DNA from 4 places in the Paenirhodobacter sp. genome. Region 1 is predicted to be linked to each of the others. Evidence: riboswitches for the same ligand, from Rfam matches in the RefSeq annotation. Region 1 holds a riboswitch; each other region holds the start of a gene.
What was found. Region 1 has a riboswitch for cobalamin ahead of nrdH (glutaredoxin-like protein NrdH). Riboswitches for the same ligand answer to the same signal wherever they lie in the genome.
Positions count from the first base shown of each region.

Region 2: another riboswitch for cobalamin. It lies ahead of AB7U46_RS11640 (DUF1636 family protein); the one in region 1 lies ahead of nrdH (glutaredoxin-like protein NrdH).
Region 3: another riboswitch for cobalamin. It lies ahead of AB7U46_RS05690 (aromatic ring-hydroxylating oxygenase subunit alpha); the one in region 1 lies ahead of nrdH (glutaredoxin-like protein NrdH).
Region 4: another riboswitch for cobalamin. It lies ahead of AB7U46_RS16245 (DUF4198 domain-containing protein); the one in region 1 lies ahead of nrdH (glutaredoxin-like protein NrdH).

Region 1 covers NZ_JBFXGV010000001.1:159,452-163,339, forward strand. Annotated here, with positions in the region: gene nrdE (class 1b ribonucleoside-diphosphate reductase subunit alpha) at 1-2,090, opposite strand, end outside; gene nrdI (class Ib ribonucleoside-diphosphate reductase assembly flavoprotein NrdI) at 2,083-2,484, opposite strand; gene nrdH (glutaredoxin-like protein NrdH) at 2,489-2,710, opposite strand; cobalamin riboswitch at 2,795-2,984, opposite strand; gene AB7U46_RS00785 (adenosylcobinamide amidohydrolase) at 3,044-3,724, opposite strand; gene AB7U46_RS00790 (ABC transporter ATP-binding protein) at 3,727-3,888, opposite strand, start outside.
Region 2 covers NZ_JBFXGV010000030.1:35,263-39,150, reverse strand. Annotated here, with positions in the region: partial or broken gene AB7U46_RS11650 (cobaltochelatase subunit CobN) at 1-257, opposite strand, end outside; gene cobW (cobalamin biosynthesis protein CobW) at 261-1,295, opposite strand; gene AB7U46_RS11640 (DUF1636 family protein) at 1,311-1,697, opposite strand; cobalamin riboswitch at 1,791-2,001, opposite strand; gene cobO (cob(I)yrinic acid a,c-diamide adenosyltransferase) at 2,044-2,676, shown strand; gene AB7U46_RS11630 (DUF4062 domain-containing protein) at 2,673-3,776, opposite strand; gene AB7U46_RS11625 (cobyric acid synthase) at 3,853-3,888, shown strand, end outside.
Region 3 covers NZ_JBFXGV010000009.1:7,457-11,344, forward strand. Annotated here, with positions in the region: gene AB7U46_RS05680 (LysR substrate-binding domain-containing protein) at 1-45, opposite strand, end outside; gene AB7U46_RS05685 (peroxiredoxin) at 162-812, shown strand; cobalamin riboswitch at 982-1,178, shown strand; gene AB7U46_RS05690 (aromatic ring-hydroxylating oxygenase subunit alpha) at 1,232-2,470, shown strand; gene AB7U46_RS05695 (2Fe-2S iron-sulfur cluster-binding protein) at 2,475-3,566, shown strand; gene AB7U46_RS05700 (acyl-CoA carboxylase subunit beta) at 3,833-3,888, shown strand, end outside.
Region 4 covers NZ_JBFXGV010000061.1:9,132-13,019, reverse strand. Annotated here, with positions in the region: gene AB7U46_RS16255 (cobalt ABC transporter permease) at 1-435, opposite strand, end outside; gene cbiM (cobalt transporter CbiM) at 432-1,049, opposite strand; gene AB7U46_RS16245 (DUF4198 domain-containing protein) at 1,061-1,852, opposite strand; cobalamin riboswitch at 2,010-2,221, opposite strand; gene cobF (precorrin-6A synthase (deacetylating)) at 2,242-2,997, opposite strand; gene cobA (uroporphyrinogen-III C-methyltransferase) at 2,994-3,764, opposite strand; gene AB7U46_RS16230 (cobyrinate a,c-diamide synthase) at 3,761-3,888, opposite strand, start outside.

The sequences.
Region 1 (3,888 bases):
GTCCCCTCGAGCGCGCTCTGGCGCAGCCGGACGTAATAGATCGTCTTGATCCCCGCCTTCCAGGCCCGGATCTGCGCGCGGTTGATGTCGCGCGTCGTCGCCTCGGCCGGGAAGAAGAGCGTGAGCGAAAGCCCCTGATCGACGTGTTCGGTCGCCGCGGCATAGGTGTCGATCACCGCCTCGGGGCCGATCTCATAGGCGTCGCGATAGAATTCGAGGTTCTCGTTCGTCATGAAGGGCGCGGGGTAATAGACGCGGCCGATCTTGCCCTCCTTGCGCACCTCGATCTTCGCAACGATCGGATGGATCGAGGAGGTCGAATTGTTGATGTAGCTGATCGAGCCGGTGGGCGGCACCGCCTGCAGGTTGCGGTTGTAAAGCCCGTGGCGCATCACATCGGCCCGCAGCGCGGCCCAGTCCTCGCGCGTGGGCAAGGTCAGATGCGCGAAAAGCCGCGCCACCTCGGGCCGCGTGGGCAGCCAGTCGCGGGTGAGGTATTTCCCGAAAAAGCTGCCATCGGAATATTTCGAATTTTCGAAATTATGGAAAGCAGTGTTTTTCTCCTGTGCCAGAAGGCAGGAGGCGCGCAGCGCGTGATAGGCGACGGCGGCGAAATAGACCGAGGTGAACTCGATCCCCTCAGGGCTGCCGTAATGGATCCGCTCGCGCGCGAGAAAGCCGTGCAGGTTCATCTGGCCAAGGCCCACCGCATGGCTTTCGTCATTGCCGCGCCGGACCGAGGGCACCGCCGCGATCGCCGACATCTCGCTCACCGCGGTGAGCGCGCGGATCGCCGCCTCGACCGTCGCGCCCAGATCGCCGCCATCCATCGCGGCCGCGATGTTGAGCGAGCCGAGATTGCAGGAGATATCGGTGCCGAGGTGGTCGTAGCTCAGATCCTCGTGGAAGGTGGAGGCCTCGTTCACCTGCAGGATCTCGCTGCAGAGGTTCGACATCGCGATCCGCCCGGCGATCGGATTGGCGCGGTTCACCGTGTCCTCGAAGAGGATATAGGGGTAACCGCTTTCGAACTGGATCTCGGCGAGGGTCTGGAAGAAGTCGCGCGCGTTGATCTTGCGCTTGCGGATGCGCTTGTCGTCGACCATCTCGGCGTATTTCTCGGTGACCGAGATTTCCGAGAAGGCCATGCCATAGACGCGCTCCACGTCATGGGGGGAGAAGAGATACATCTCCTCGTTGCGCTTCGCGAGTTCGAAGGTGATGTCGGGGATCACCACGCCGAGGCTGAGCGTCTTGATCCGGATCTTTTCGTCGGCATTCTCGCGCTTGGTGTCGAGAAAGCGCAGGATGTCGGGGTGATGCGCGTTGAGATAGACCGCCCCCGCGCCCTGCCGCGCGCCGAGCTGGTTGGCGTAGCTGAAACTGTCCTCGAGCAGTTTCATCACCGGAATGACGCCCGAAGACTGGTTCTCGATGCCCTTGATCGGTGCGCCGGCCTCGCGGATGTTGGTCAGCATCAAGGCCACGCCGCCGCCGCGTTTGGACAGCTGCAGCGCCGAATTGATGCCGCGCCCGATGCTTTCCATCGTGTCCTCGAGCCGCAGCAGGAAGCAGGAGATCAGCTCCCCCCGCGCGCGCTTGCCGGCATTGAGGAAGGTGGGCGTCGCCGGCTGGAACCGGCCGGAGATGATCTCCTCCAAGAAGCGCAGCGCGAGCTCCTCGTCGCCGCGCGCAAGCGTCAGCGCGACCATCACCACCCGGTCTTCGTAGCGTTCGAGATAGCGCTGCCCGTCGCGCGTCTTCAGCGTGTAGGAGGTGTAATATTTGAACGCGCCAAGGAAGGTCGGGAAGCGGAACTTCTTCGCATAGGCCTCGGCCCAGATCCGGCGCTGGAAGTTTTTCGAATACTGATCAAGGACTTCGGCCTCGTAGTAGCCTTCCTCCACGAGGTAATCGAGCTTCTCGTCGAGCGAGTGGAAGAACACCGTGTTCTGGTTCACATGGCTGAGGAAATATTGCCGCGCGGCGCTGCGGTCGGCCTCGAAGCGGATCTGCCCGGCGCCGTCGTAAAGGTTCAGCATCGCGTTGAGCGCGTGGTAGTCGAGATCGGGTTTCACGGCGTCAAGCATGGCGGCTCCAGAAGGTTTCCAGCCCGGCGCGAATGCGGGCGATGTCGGTTTCGGTGCCGGCCAGCTCGAAGCGATAGAGCAGCGGCACGGCGCATTTCTCGGCCAGCAGGTCGCCGGCGCAGGCGAAGAGCCGGCCGAAATTGCGGTTGCCCGAGGCGATGACGCCGCGCAGGAGTGCGCGACGCCGGGGGTCGTTGAGAAAGCGGATCACCGGGCGCGCGACGGCGCCGTGGCCGCGCCCGTCGGCATAGCTCGGGCAGATCAGCACGAAGGGGGCCTCGGGCTCGGGCATCGGCGCGTCCTCGATGGGGATGCGCCGCGCCGGCAGGCCAAGCCGCGCGACGAAACGCGCGGTATTGCCCGAGGCCGAGGAGTAATAGAAAAGCCCGCCCATCGGCTCAGGCGAGCCGGCCGATCATGTCGGGACGGAACCCCGCCCAGTGCAGCTCGCCCGCCACAACCACCGGCGCCTGGCGATAGCCCATGGCGGTGACCGCCTCGAGCGCGGCGGCATCTTCGGTCAGGTCGACGAGGTCAAAGGCGAGGCCGCGGGCCTCGAGCGCGCGGGTGGTGGCGGTGCATTGCACGCAGGCCGGCTTGGAATAGACGGTGATGGTCATGGCGTTCCTGTCTTTCATGCGGGAACGCGCGCGGCGACGGCAAAGCCATGGCCTGAACACACGCCCCCGAACCCTCCGTTCGTGGTCATCGTCGTGCGTCCGGCAGGTCTCCTGGCTCGCGGGTCGTCGCCTTTGACCGGCCTTCCCGGGCCGGGGCCCAGTGGCGTGATCGGTCTGGCTCGCCGCTTACAGTTGCGGGGGCAGCGCCGGATTTGAACCGGCTTCCCTCTTGGCCTTCGACCGGGATCGAAGGAACCGAAGCACATGCATATTGCGTCTGATGTTAATGGTTAGTCAATATATGGTGTCGTCTTGCGCGAAATTTTCTCGCGCTCAGGGCGAGAGCCCGCCGTTGCGGGCGATCCAGTCGCTTGCGCCCTCGCGCACCGCGGCATGGACGGCGGCGCCCACTGCCTCGCCAAGTGCCGTGTGCAGGCCGGCGAAGACCTCGCGCCCGGGTGGGGCGGCCAGTGCAAGGCAATCGGTACCGGTGCCGGTGACGCGCCCGCCGGGAAGATCGAGCCCGGCCTCCATCACCGCGGCGGTGCGCGCCTGCGCCGCGATCGTCAACGCTTCGATCTGCGCGACCCGGCTCAGCCCCCAGCGCGGGCCGGGGCCCGCAACCTGCACGGCAATGTTGATCGTGCCGTAGCCGGGGGTATCCTCCGGCACGGCGCGGAAATGGCGTTGCCCGACCCGCTCGGCATTGCCGAGCCCGACCGTTGCCAGCGCGGCGGCGCGGATCCCCTCGACCTCGCGCTCGATGCGGACGAAGCGGCGGATGTCATGCGAGGTCAGCATCGTCACCGCGTCGGAAAGTCCGCGTTCGGCGAGCGTCCCGGCGATCCAGCGCCGCACGTCGAGCTCGGGCGTGAGATCGGCGTTGCGCACCTCGCGCCAGACGATGCGGCGGGTGGTGACGAAGCCCGCGCGCCAGGGCGCAAAGCTCAGCACCCGCTGCGGGCCGCCGAGATCGGCGACGAGCCAGGGCTGCGCGAGGTCGGGGGCGAGCAGCGTCAAACGATGCCTCCGAGCGGCTGCACCACGAGCCCGTCGGCGGTTTCGAGTGCGAAGGCGCGGATGCCGAAGACCTCGGCGAGGAGTTCCGGGGTCAGCACCGCGCGGGGCGTGCCGTCGGCGACGATGCGTCCGCGCGAGAGCACCACGAGGCGCGAGCA
Region 2 (3,888 bases), on a different contig from region 1:
CCCTTCGCCTGTGCCGCCACCGTCTCGAGATAGACATCGACCGAAAGCGGATGGCGCAGCGCCGCGAGATTGGCGAGCCGCAGCGCAGGCAGCGCGCCCCCCGCTCCGGCGTCCTGCGCGCGATGCCAGCCCGCCGCGAAAGCGCCGAGATCGCTGTCGGAAAAGGACAGCGCCACGAGATCCGCGGGCGTCTGCCCGAGATCCTGCGGCACGTCGCTCTCCTCGAGCCCGTGGCCTTCGCGGAAGACGAGATGCACCGCTCAGACCCCGAGCACGGTGCGGATCGCCGCGGCGTCGACGTCGCCCTTTTCGGCGATCGCGACGAGCGCGCCCTGCCGCGGCCCCACGCCCCAGGGGCGGTCGTATTGCATCCGCACCCGCGCCCCGACCGCCTGCACCAGAAGCCGCATCGGCTTGCCGCGCACCGCGACATGGCCCTTCACCCGCAGGATGCCGAGATCGCGCGCGAGCCGTTCGACCGCCGCACCGAGCGCCGCGGGATCGTCGATCTCGGGCAGCGCGATCGCCACCGAGTCGAAATCGTCGTGGTCGTGATCGCCCGCCCCGTCGTGATGCGAGGGCCGCGCCGAAAGATCGTCCTCCGCCGCCGCCGAAAGCCCGAGCACGACGCGCGGATCGACCGCGCCCTCGGTCACCGCAAGCACCGGCACGCCGCGCGGGTTCTCCGCGCCGATCACCGCGCGCGCCGCGGCCAGCCCCTCCGCCCCGGCGAGATCGGCCTTGGTCAGAAGCACGATGTCGGCACAGGCGATCTGATCCTCGAAAACCTCGGACAGCGGGGTCTCGTGCTCGACCGCCGCATCGCCCGCCTGCTCGGCCGCCACCGCCGCGGGATCGGGCGCGAAAAGCCCCGCCGCCACCGCCTCGGCATCGGCGAGCGCGATCACCCCGTCGACCGTCACCCGCGAGCGGATCGGCGGCCAGTCGAAGGCCTTGAGCAGCGGCTTCGGCAGCGCGAGGCCCGAGGTCTCGATCAGGATGTGATCGGGGGCGTGGGGCAGCGCGAGCAGCCGCTCGATCGCCGGGATGAACTCGTCGGCGACGGTGCAGCACAGGCAGCCATTCGCCAGCTCGAGGATGCTCTCGGCCGGGCAGTTCGCATCGGCGCAGCCCTTCAGGATCGCGCCATCGACCCCGGCGGTGCCGAATTCGTTGACGAGGATCGCCAGCCGGCGCCCCTCGGGATGGGCCATCAGATGGCGGATCAGCGTGGTCTTGCCGGCGCCGAGAAAGCCGGTGATGACGGTGACGGGGATCTTCTTGAGGTCGGACATCGGGAGCTCCTTCGATCAGTCCTGCTGCGGCGGCAGCCGCGCGACACATTGCTTGCGAAAGATCGCGGGGCGGGCGCGCCAGGGGATCAGCCCGTCGGGCGTGGCGGCATAAAGCGCCGCCCCCTCGAGCAGCGCGGCGAGATCGCGCGCGGGGTCGAGATCGCCGTAGACATAGGCCCAGCGCTCCGGCCCGCCGCTCAGCGCCGCGGTGCAGCCGCGCGCACAGGCCGAGAGGCATTCGACCGCGCGCAGCCGCACCCCCGCGGGCAGATCGCGCGCGGCCAGCGCCGCATGCAGCGCGGCGCCGGGGCGCGGCGCGTCACCGGGCTCCTCCGACGCATCGGGGACAGCGCCGCCGCGGGCGCGGCAGGTCGTGCAGATTGTCAGGGTCACCCCGCCCATCCTTGCTCTCCTTCTCGGAGCGGCGGGGGGGATCGGGCAAGCGCAGCCGTCGACGACAGGCTGCTCAAGCCGGCCGCGAGACACCCCGTTCGCCCGTAACACATCGTGCTGGCAGGTCTCCCGGCTTGCGGATCCCGGGGCCCGGGGGCCCCTGCGCTCCGCCCGCCTTCCCGGCCTTTTGGGGCCAGTGGCGATGGGCGAAACTCTCCGGTCACGGTCGCGGGGGCGGCTGCGCTTGGGCCAAAGGCCTGTCGCATTCCCTCTTCGCCTGTCATAGACAGGAACCAGCGCCGCCCACCTGAGGCAAAGCGCCCCCCCTTGTCAAGACGTCACGACCGAGGTTCCGATGCCCGCCCCGCCGCCTGCCCCGCCGCCCTCCGAAGCCGACCGCCACGCCGCGAAAATGGCGAAGATCAAGGCCGCGCGCGACAAGATGATGGCGACGAAGACCGGGGAGAAGGGGCTGATCGTCGTCCATACCGGAGCGGGAAAGGGCAAGAGCTCGGCCGGGTTCGGGATGATTCTGCGCGCGATCGCACACCGCATGCCCTGCGCCGTGGTGCAGTTCGGCAAGGGCGCGATGGAGAGCGGCGAGCGCGCGCTGATCGAGACGCATTTCGCCGATCTGTGCCAGTTCCACACGATGGGCGAGGGCTTCACCTGGGAAACCCAGGACCGCGACCGCGACATCGCGGCGGCCCGGCGCGGCTGGGAAAAGGCGCAGGCGCTGATCCGCGATCCGGCGATCCGGATGGTGCTGCTCGACGAAATCAACATCGCGCTGCGCTACGAGCATCTCGATCTGGCGGAGGTGCTCGCCTTCCTGCGCGACGAGAAGCCGCCGATGACCCATGTCGTGCTGACCGGCCGCAATGCGAAGCCCGAGCTGATCGAGCTGGCCGATCTGGTGACCGAGATGACACTGGTGAAACACCCGTTCCGCGCGGGGGTGAAGGCCCAGCCGGGGGTGGAGTTCTAGCGCCCCTGCGTCATCTGCAGATACCAGCCGCTCGCCGAGACCGCGGCCGCCTCGGTCAGCGACCAGGTGGTGCGTTTGGAGAAGGTCGGACCGCTGGAGCCGAAACGTGCCAACATGCCCACCGCGGAATGCGTCGAAGGGGCCGGCCGCTCGGTGAACCCCGCGACGACCTCGGGCTCGGCGACGCGCCGCTCACGCAAATAGGCGAAGGCCCGCAGGAACCCCATCTGTTCGTCGTCGATGTAGATAGATTCACGCGGCCACGAACCCGTTTCCCGGGCGATGAGAACCTCGAGCGCGCCGATGACGATCTCGTTGTCGATGAAGCTGGTCGTCATCGCCGTCGCCAGCGCCCAGCACAGATCCTTCGTCGGGAAAAACACGGTCGTGAGATCGCCGTCGGTTTCCGTCCGGAACGCCGAGACCCCGGAAGGCGCATCATAACCAAACTCGACCGCCGTTTCCTCCGCGATATCGGCGAAGACCTCTACCACGTCGATCGCCGTCTCCGGCAGCTGCGCATTCCGCAGTTCCAGCTCGGCCACCTTCTGGCTCAGCCGGGCGATCTGCAGCTCCGCCTCCTCGCGCGCGATCCCGTCGCTGCGCACCCAGCCGATCGCCGGGAAGCGGCGCTGGACGTCCTGCAGCGCGAACACCGTTTCCGCCATCAGCTCCTTCGGATCGGTCCAGTAGCGCACCAGCCGCGACGCCGTCATCTTGTCGCGAAACGCCCGCAGCTTCGCGCGGCCCGCATCGCTGGCTTCGATGTACTCGCCCTGCAATTTGTTGAACGGATCGCGATGCAAAAGCCGGATCACCGGCTTTCTCCGTTCGACGGCATAGTCGTATTCCATCTCGGTATAGCTCAGCCCGGTCTCGGGATGGATCGAGCCATAGCGCCCCGCCGAGATCAGGATGTAATAATCGGAGGCGTCGATCACCGTCTTGATGAGCTCGAGCTGCTCCGCGTCGGTCGCCGGGAAGAGTTCCATTCCCGCCGGGAAGCAATCCGCGCGCAAAAGCGCCTGCGAGACTTCCTGCCGCGCGTTCTGCAGATCCTGGAAGGTGGAGGAAATGAAAACCTGATACCGCTTTTCCATCTGGTCGCGCCGGGCCCCGTGACTTAGGTCTGGGCAAACACTACGGAGAAGCGCGAATGAGCGTCAAGCGAGCCCGATGACCCGGGCGCTGATGATCCAGGGCACCGGCTCG
Region 3 (3,888 bases), on a different contig from region 1:
CTCGGCGACGGCGGTGAGGAAGCGGAGCTGGCGCAGGGTGATCATGCGGGAATCGTAATAGAAAAAGGCAATAAGTGAAAGCGTATCAATCAATTTCACCAATGTAATTCCGGGGGGTAGGAAGTCTGCATCGAAACGACAGAGACCCGAAAGGAAAACCGATGACCGACCTGACCCAGACCCAGCCCCGGATGCCCGGCCTGAACGTCGCCGCCCCCGACTTCGACGCGCCGACGACCCACGGCCGCCGCACCCTCGCCGATTACCGCGGCAAATGGCTGGTGCTGTTCTCGCACCCGGCCGATTTCACCCCGGTCTGCACCACCGAATTCATCGCCTTCGCCAAGCGCCAGGCCGATTTCGCCGCGCGCAACACCGAGCTGCTCGGCCTCTCGATCGACAGCCACTATTCGCACATCGCCTGGATGCGCAACATCGAGGAGAAGTTCGGCACCAAGATCACCTTCCCGATCATCGCCGATCTGAGCATGGAGGTGGCCTCGGCCTATGGCATGATCCAGCCCGGCGCCTCCGACACCTCGGCGGTGCGCGCCACCTTCCTGATCGACCCGGAGGGCAAGCTGCGCGCGATGCTCTATTATCCGATGGTCGCCGGCCGCTCGGTCGACGAGATCTACCGGTTGCTCGTGGCGCTGCAGACCGCGGCCGAGGAGAATTGCGCGATGCCGGAGAACTGGGCGCCGGGCAAGCCGGTGATCGTGCACACGCCGAAGACCCCGGAAGAGGCCGAGGCGCGTGCCGGCGAGGGCTATGACACCGTCGACTGGTATTTCTCGACGCGGATGCTCTGAGCCGACGGGGCCCCGGTTCCTGGGCGCCGCGCAGGGCGCGAATCGCGTGCTGAGCCGCGATCGCCCCCGCGCGGCGCCTGCCCCTGTCCGGGGGGCGGGGCCGCGCCCGGGCAATGTCTCGAATGCCGCGCCGGAGGTCGCATTTGCGGCGCGCCGGGCGCGGCATTCTGTCAATCTGGCGGGGCAGGGTGCCTGCGCCCCGGCCCCGGGACGCAGGAGAATTGGGAAAGCCGGTGGGAGACCGGCGCTGCCCCCGCAACGGTATGGGAGAGGCGGTCGGATCCGCCGGGCGGAGGCCCGGAGGGCGCGTCCGCGGCGTGCAGGCGCCTCCCGAGCCCGGACACCAGCCTTGCGGCCCCGGGCTTCGGCCCTTCTTTCAACCTGTCCGCGCGGGGAGGCGTGGCCCAAAGAGGTGCAAGATGCTGAGCGCATCCGAGATCCGCGCGGAACTGGCCGCGCGCCGCGAGAACTATTCCCTGAGCCACGAGCTTTATTGCGACGAGGGCGTGCTCCAGGCCGATCTGGACCAGATCTTCTACCGCGAATGGCTGTTCGCGGTGCCCGCCTGCGAACTGCCCAAGCCCGGCAATTACGCGACGCTTCAGGTCGGCGCCTATCCGGTGATCGTGGTGCGCGGCGCCGATGGCATGATCCGCGCCTTCCACAACGTCTGCCGCCACCGCGGCCAGCGGCTCTGCTCGGCGCCGAGCGGCACCACCGCGAAGCTCGTCTGCCCCTACCACCAGTGGACCTACGAGCTCGACGGCCGGCTGATCTGGGCGCGCGACATGCAGGAGGATTTCGACGCCTCGAAACACGGGCTGAAGAAGGTCCATTGCGTCGATATCGGCGGCATGGTCTTCATCTGCCTCGCCGAAGTGCCGCCGCCGATCGCCGATCTCGCCCAGACGCTCGGCCGCTACCTCGCCCCCGCCGGGCTGAAGGAGGCGAAGGTCGCGTTTTCCTCGACCATCGTCGAGAAGGGCAACTGGAAGCTGGTGATCGAGAACAACCGCGAATGCTACCATTGCGGCGGCTCGCATCCCTCGCTCTGCCGGACCTATTCCGACAACCCGCGGATGACCGCGATGGAAGGCCCCGACGCGGCGAGCCCGGACATCCTCGCGCATTGGAAACGCTGCGAGGAGGCGGGGCTGCCCTCGCGCTTCACCGCGCATCCGCGGATGCAGTGGCGCCTCGCGCGGATCCCGCTTCTGAACAACGCCGAAAGCTACACGATGAGCACGAAGGCGGCGGTGACCGGTCATCGCATGGGGCAGATGCCCTTCAGCGACGCGGGCTCGCTGCTGTTCTTCCACTATCCGAACACCTGGAACCACTTCCTCGCCGATCATGCGATCGTCTTCCGGATCCTGCCGCTCTCGCCCACCGAGACCGAGGTCACGACGAAATGGCTGGTGCCGGCGGATGCGGTCGAGGGCAAGGATTACGATCTCAAGACGCTGACCGAGGTCTGGCTCAACACCAATGACGAAGATCGTCAGGTCGTGGAAGAGAACCAGAAGGGCATCCTTTCCCCGGCCTACGAACCCGGCCCCTATTCGACGGTGCAGGAAGAGGGCGTGATCCAGTTCGTCGACTGGTATTGCGGCACGATGGCGGAGCGGCTCGGCCCGACCGCCCAGGCGGCGGAGTGAGCGGATGGTCAAGCCGCGCCTGAACTGGTCCGCCGAGCCCTGGTCGGATGACGAGATGCTCGAATGCGCGATGGTCGTGCCGGAAACGGCCGACACCGCGACCTTCACCTTCCGCGCGCCTTCGGGCGCGTGGTTCGACTACGAGCCGGGGCAGTTCGTCACCCTCGACCTGCCGGTCGATCCGGCGAAGGGCGCGGCGGGCAACGTTCAGCGCACCTACACGATCTCCTCGAGCCCCTCGCGGCCCTTGTCGATCTCGGTCACGGTGAAGGCGCAGAAGGACAGCATCGGCACCCGCTGGATGCTCGAACATCTGAAGCCGGGGATGAAGATCCGCGCCTTCGGGCCGAGCGGCATCTTCTCCTTCCACCGCCACAAGGCGAAGAAATACCTCTTCGTCTCGGCGGGTTCGGGGATCACGCCGATGATGGCGATGACGACCTGGGCCTGGGATTCGGGCGAGATGCCCGACATCACCTTCGTCCACGCGGCGCGGCGCCCCTCCGAGATCATCTTCCGCGAGCGGCTGGAGCAATTCGCCAACCGCGTGCCGGGGCTGCAGCTGCGCTTCTCCGTCGAGGAACTCGATCCGTTCCGCACCTGGCACGGCTATCAGGGCCGGCTGAACCAGATCATGCTCGGCCTGATGGCGCCCGACTACCTCGAGCGCGAGGTGTTCTGCTGCGGGCCAGAGCCCTTCATGCAGTCGGTGCGCGAGATGCTGATCTCGCTCGGCTTCGACATGGAGCATTACCATCAGGAAAGCTTCGGCGCCCCGGTGGCGAGCGAGGCGGAGGCGCCGCTGATCGAGGACGTCACCCCCGACGCGCAGGTCGCCGCCGAGATCACCTTCGCCGCCTCGGGCGTCACCGCGCCCTGCGCCGAGACCGACACGGTGCTGGCCGTGGCGAAACAGGCGGGGCTGAACATCCCCTCGGGCTGCACCTTCGGGCTGTGCGGCACCTGCAAGGTGAAGAAGCTCTCGGGAGAGGTGCATATGGTGCACAACGGCGGCATCTCCGACGACGAGATCGCCGAGGGCTATATCCTCGCCTGCTGCGCGAATCCGATGGGCAAGGTCTCGGTCGAGGTCTGATCCGGGGCATTGCCGGATGGGGGGCGGGAATCGCCCCCCGATTGTGCCCATTCGGGCGGCAAAGCGCGATTTTTGCTGCAGTTGCAAAATATTCCGCGCGCCCCCGCTTTATCTTCACCGTGAACTGCGCCTTAATCGGACCGCCATTAGGGTGCGTCGCGACCTGGTCCGAAAGGGCCGGCCGCGGGCGCCTCGGGGGGCCTTCGGGTCATGCCCTGCAACATCCCCGCCGGGGTTCCGGCGGGCCAGAAGGAAGCGATGCGATCATGGCGATTTCCAGGAAACTCGCGGACGAGTTGGACAAGCGGCGCGATGTCGCGCT
Region 4 (3,888 bases), on a different contig from region 1:
CGCGGCGGGGCCGGCCGAGGCGCCCTGCGGCGCGGCGGCGGGCGTGCCCCCGACCGCGGCGGCAGCCTCGGCCCCGGCCTGCGCCGTGTCCTGCTGCATCCGCAGCACCTGTTCGACATCCTCCTGCGTCATGGTGAAGCTTACCTGATGGCCGGCGCCAAGATCGGCGTGGAACTCATGCGCCACGGCGACATGCGGCGTGAAGGTGAAGGCCCCCTCCGCATCGGTCACCGTCTCGCCGAGCCGCGTGCCGTCGGGGCCCAGCACCTCGACCGTCGCGTTCTTCGCCATGTCGCCGTTGGAAAAGCCGATCTCGCCCTCGATCTCGGTGCCCGAGGGATAGGCCGAGGCGATCACCTTATGCGCGGCGGCAGGGCCCGCCCCGAGCGCGAGCGCGAGCGCCAGGGCGGCGGAAAGGATCAGGGAGCGGCTCATGCGCGGACCTCCTGCAAAGGGGTGAAAAGGGCGGGCTTGACCTGGCGGATCAGCGCGACGGCGGCGCCGGTCAGCAGTGCCTCGATCGCCATCACCGGGATATGGGCGAGGAACACGAGCCGCGCCGCGGCCAGGAATTCGTCGCCCGAGAGCGCCAGCGCAAGCGCGACGCAGCCGGTGGTGGCGGCGATCGCGAAGGCACCGCCCGCCGCCCCCCAGAGCACCCCGCCAAACCCCGGGCTGCGCCGGATCAGCGGCCCGAAGATCAGCCCCGCGACCACCGCCGGCAGCGCGATGTTGACCGTGTTGACGCCCAGCACCGTGAGCCCGCCGAAGCCGAAGAACACCGCCTGCAGAAGCAGCGCGACGAAAAGCGCCGGAAACGCCGCCCAGCCGAGCACCAGCCCGGCGAGCCCGTTCAGGATCAGATGCACCGAGCTGGGCCCGATCGGCACATGCACGAGCGAGGCGACGAAGAACGTCGCCGAAAGCACCCCCGCGGCGGGGATCTTCTCCACCGGCAGGCGCCTCAGCCCGAGCGCGATTCCGCCCGCACTCAGCACCGCGCCGGCGACGAGAACCGGGGCCGAAAGCGCCCCATCGACGATATGCATCTTCCCCTCCCTCAGTTCAGATCCCGGGCGCGGACCCAGATCACCGCGTCCTGGCTCATCTCCTTGCCCTCGAAGCTGGTCTCCGGCCCGGTGCCCAGCGCGGCAAAGCCCCAGTCCCCCGCCTTCGGCAGCCCGTAGGTGAAGCAGCCATTCGCATCCGAGGTGACGACGAGCGCCCCCCCGGGCGGCGGCGAAACGCTCGGCGCGGTGGCGGCGAAGCGCGTCAGATCCGGGGTGGCGGCGATATATTCGACCTCGATCTCGGCGCCCGCGACCGGCTTGCCCTCCGAGAGCACGCAGCCCGAGAAGGTCGATCCGGTGGGGATGTTCGTGGGCTTCGTCAGCGGCACGATCTCGGTCGGCAGGCCGAGCGGCTCGGTCCAGTCGGTGGGCAGCTCGCCGAGGTTGAGAAAGCTTTTTGCGATCTGCTGGATGAAGATGTCCTCCGAGCCCTCGAGATAGGGCGCGGGCACCACGGCGACGACATAGTCGCCCATCTTCTTCACCGGCAGGGTGACGGCCCAAGCATCGGCCTCGTTGCCCGCGCCCTTGAAGCGCTTCGCCACCAGCGAGGAGGCGAGGTCGATGCGCTTGCCGTGATTGACCGCGAAGACCTGCTCGGGCCGGCCCATGTCCATCGCATGGCCATTGTCGAACGGGTGCCAGAAGATCAGCCCCAGTTCGACCGCGCCGGGTTTCTCGAGCAAGGGCTCGGGGGTGTAGACCAGCTGGAAATGCGCCTGAGCCAAACTGGGGGCCGCGACCAGCGCCGCGGCGGCAAGAAGGGAAGTGTAACGGTTCATGTCGTCTCTCGTTGGTTGATGCGCGAGAGGCCCGGGGGCCACGCGCAACGGACAAGAGGACGGACGGGGAGAAGGCACGAATTGGACCGCCGCAGAAGGCACGCCGGGCCGCTCCGGGCCAGACGCTCACCCCGGCGCCCGGTGGAAGATGCCCCGCAAAACGCGGGCCATATGTCCGGCAGGTCTCCTGGCTTGCGGGTCTTCGCTCGGCTGGCCTTCCCGGATCGCTCCAGTGGCATTCTCAGCTTCGCTCGCCGCTTACAGTTGCGGGGGCAGCCACGGACTAGGCGCATCGCGCCGCACCGTATTCCCTTTCTCGCCCGACCGGACCTTGCGGCCCGGAACGGGACCGGTCATGCCCCCTGTGTTGCACCGCAGCATACATCCTGTCAATCGCCCTCCCGGCGCAGCAGGTAGATATCCATGATCCAGCCGTGGCGCGCCCGCGCCGCCGCCCGCGCCGCGACGATCTCGGCGCCCACCGCGGCGAGCGGGCCGGAGAGGCGGATCTCCTCCGCCATGCCGGCATAGGCCGACCACCAGATCGAGACCCCCTCGGGCGCGAGGCTGCGAAAGGCGCACTCGCCGTCGAGCATCACGACGAGCGTTTCCGCCCCCGCGGGCCAGCCGCCTTCGCGCAGCCGCCGCCCGGTGGTGACGGTGAAGGGCGCGCCGATCGTGTTGAGCGGGATCGCGTGGCCCGAGGTGAGCGCCGCGATCGCGGTGATGCCGGGGATCACCCGCGTCGTCACCGGGCGCGCCCGGCCAAGCCGCCCGGCGATGCGCAGGGTCGAATCGTAAAGCGCCGGATCGCCCCAGACGAGGAAGCCGACGCGCCCGCCCGCGGGAAGCTCGCGCGCCATTTCACGCGCCCAGACCGCCGCGATCGCGTCGTGCCAGGCATCGACGCCGTGGCGATAATCGGGGTCGCCCGCGTCGCGCCGCGGCAGGTCGAACTCGACCACCCGCACGCCTTCGGGCAGATGCTCGGCGCAGATCGCGCGGCGCAGCGCGGCGAGGTCGTCCTTTTCCACGCCCTTGCGCGGGATCAGCACGAGATCGAGCGCGGCCATCGCGGCGATCGCCTGCAGCGTCAGATGGCGCGGGTTGCCCGCGCCGATACCGATCAGGAAAAGCTCGATCATGCCGCGCCCTCCCCGGCTTCCGGCCCCTCGGGGCGATGGCCCCGCGCGGGCTCCGCGAGCGGGCCGTAAAGGATCATCGCCGGCGCCCCGGTGGGCGGCGCATCGGCGAGCGCTTCGGCCAGCGCCGCCACACTCATCCGCGCGATCCGCTGCCCGGGGGTCGAGATCGCCTCGGCGATCAGCGCCGGGGTTTGAGGCGGCAGCCCCGCCGCGATCAGCCGCGCGGCGAGATCGGCAAAGGTGCGCCGCCCCATGTAAAGCGCGGTCACCGCCCCCGGATCGGCAAGCGCGGCGAGGTTCAGCGCCTCGGGCAGCGCGCCGGTGACGTCGTGGCCGGTGACGAACTGCACCCGCCGCGCCGTCTCGCGCCGGGTCAGCGGGATCCCCGCGGCGGCGGCGGCGGCGGAGGCGGCGGACACCCCCGGGATCACCTCATGCGCGATCCCCGCCGCCTCGAGCGCGCGGATCTCCTCCTCAAGGCGGCCGAAGATCCCGGCATCGCCCGATTTCAGCCGCACCACCCGCGCGCCGGTGCGGGCGTAGTCCACAAGCAGCCGGCTGACGTGGTCCTGCGAGGGCGAGGCGCGCCCCGCCCGCTTGCCCACGCCGACGAGATCGGCGCCCGGGCGCACCCGCGCGAGGATCGGCCCCGAGGCGAGATCGTCGAAGAGCACCGCATCGGCGCGCGCGAGCCGGTCCGCCGCCTTGAGCGTGAGCAGCTCGGGATCGCCCGGGCCGGAGGAGACGAAACTGACGAAACCGCTCATGGGGCCTCCGCGATCAGGTGAAAGAAGCTGCCGCTGGCAAGGCCGCGGCGCGAGCCGGTCTCGGCCACCGCGCGGCCCTCGGCATCGACGACCCCGGCAAGCGGCGCATCGGGCTGCGCGAGGA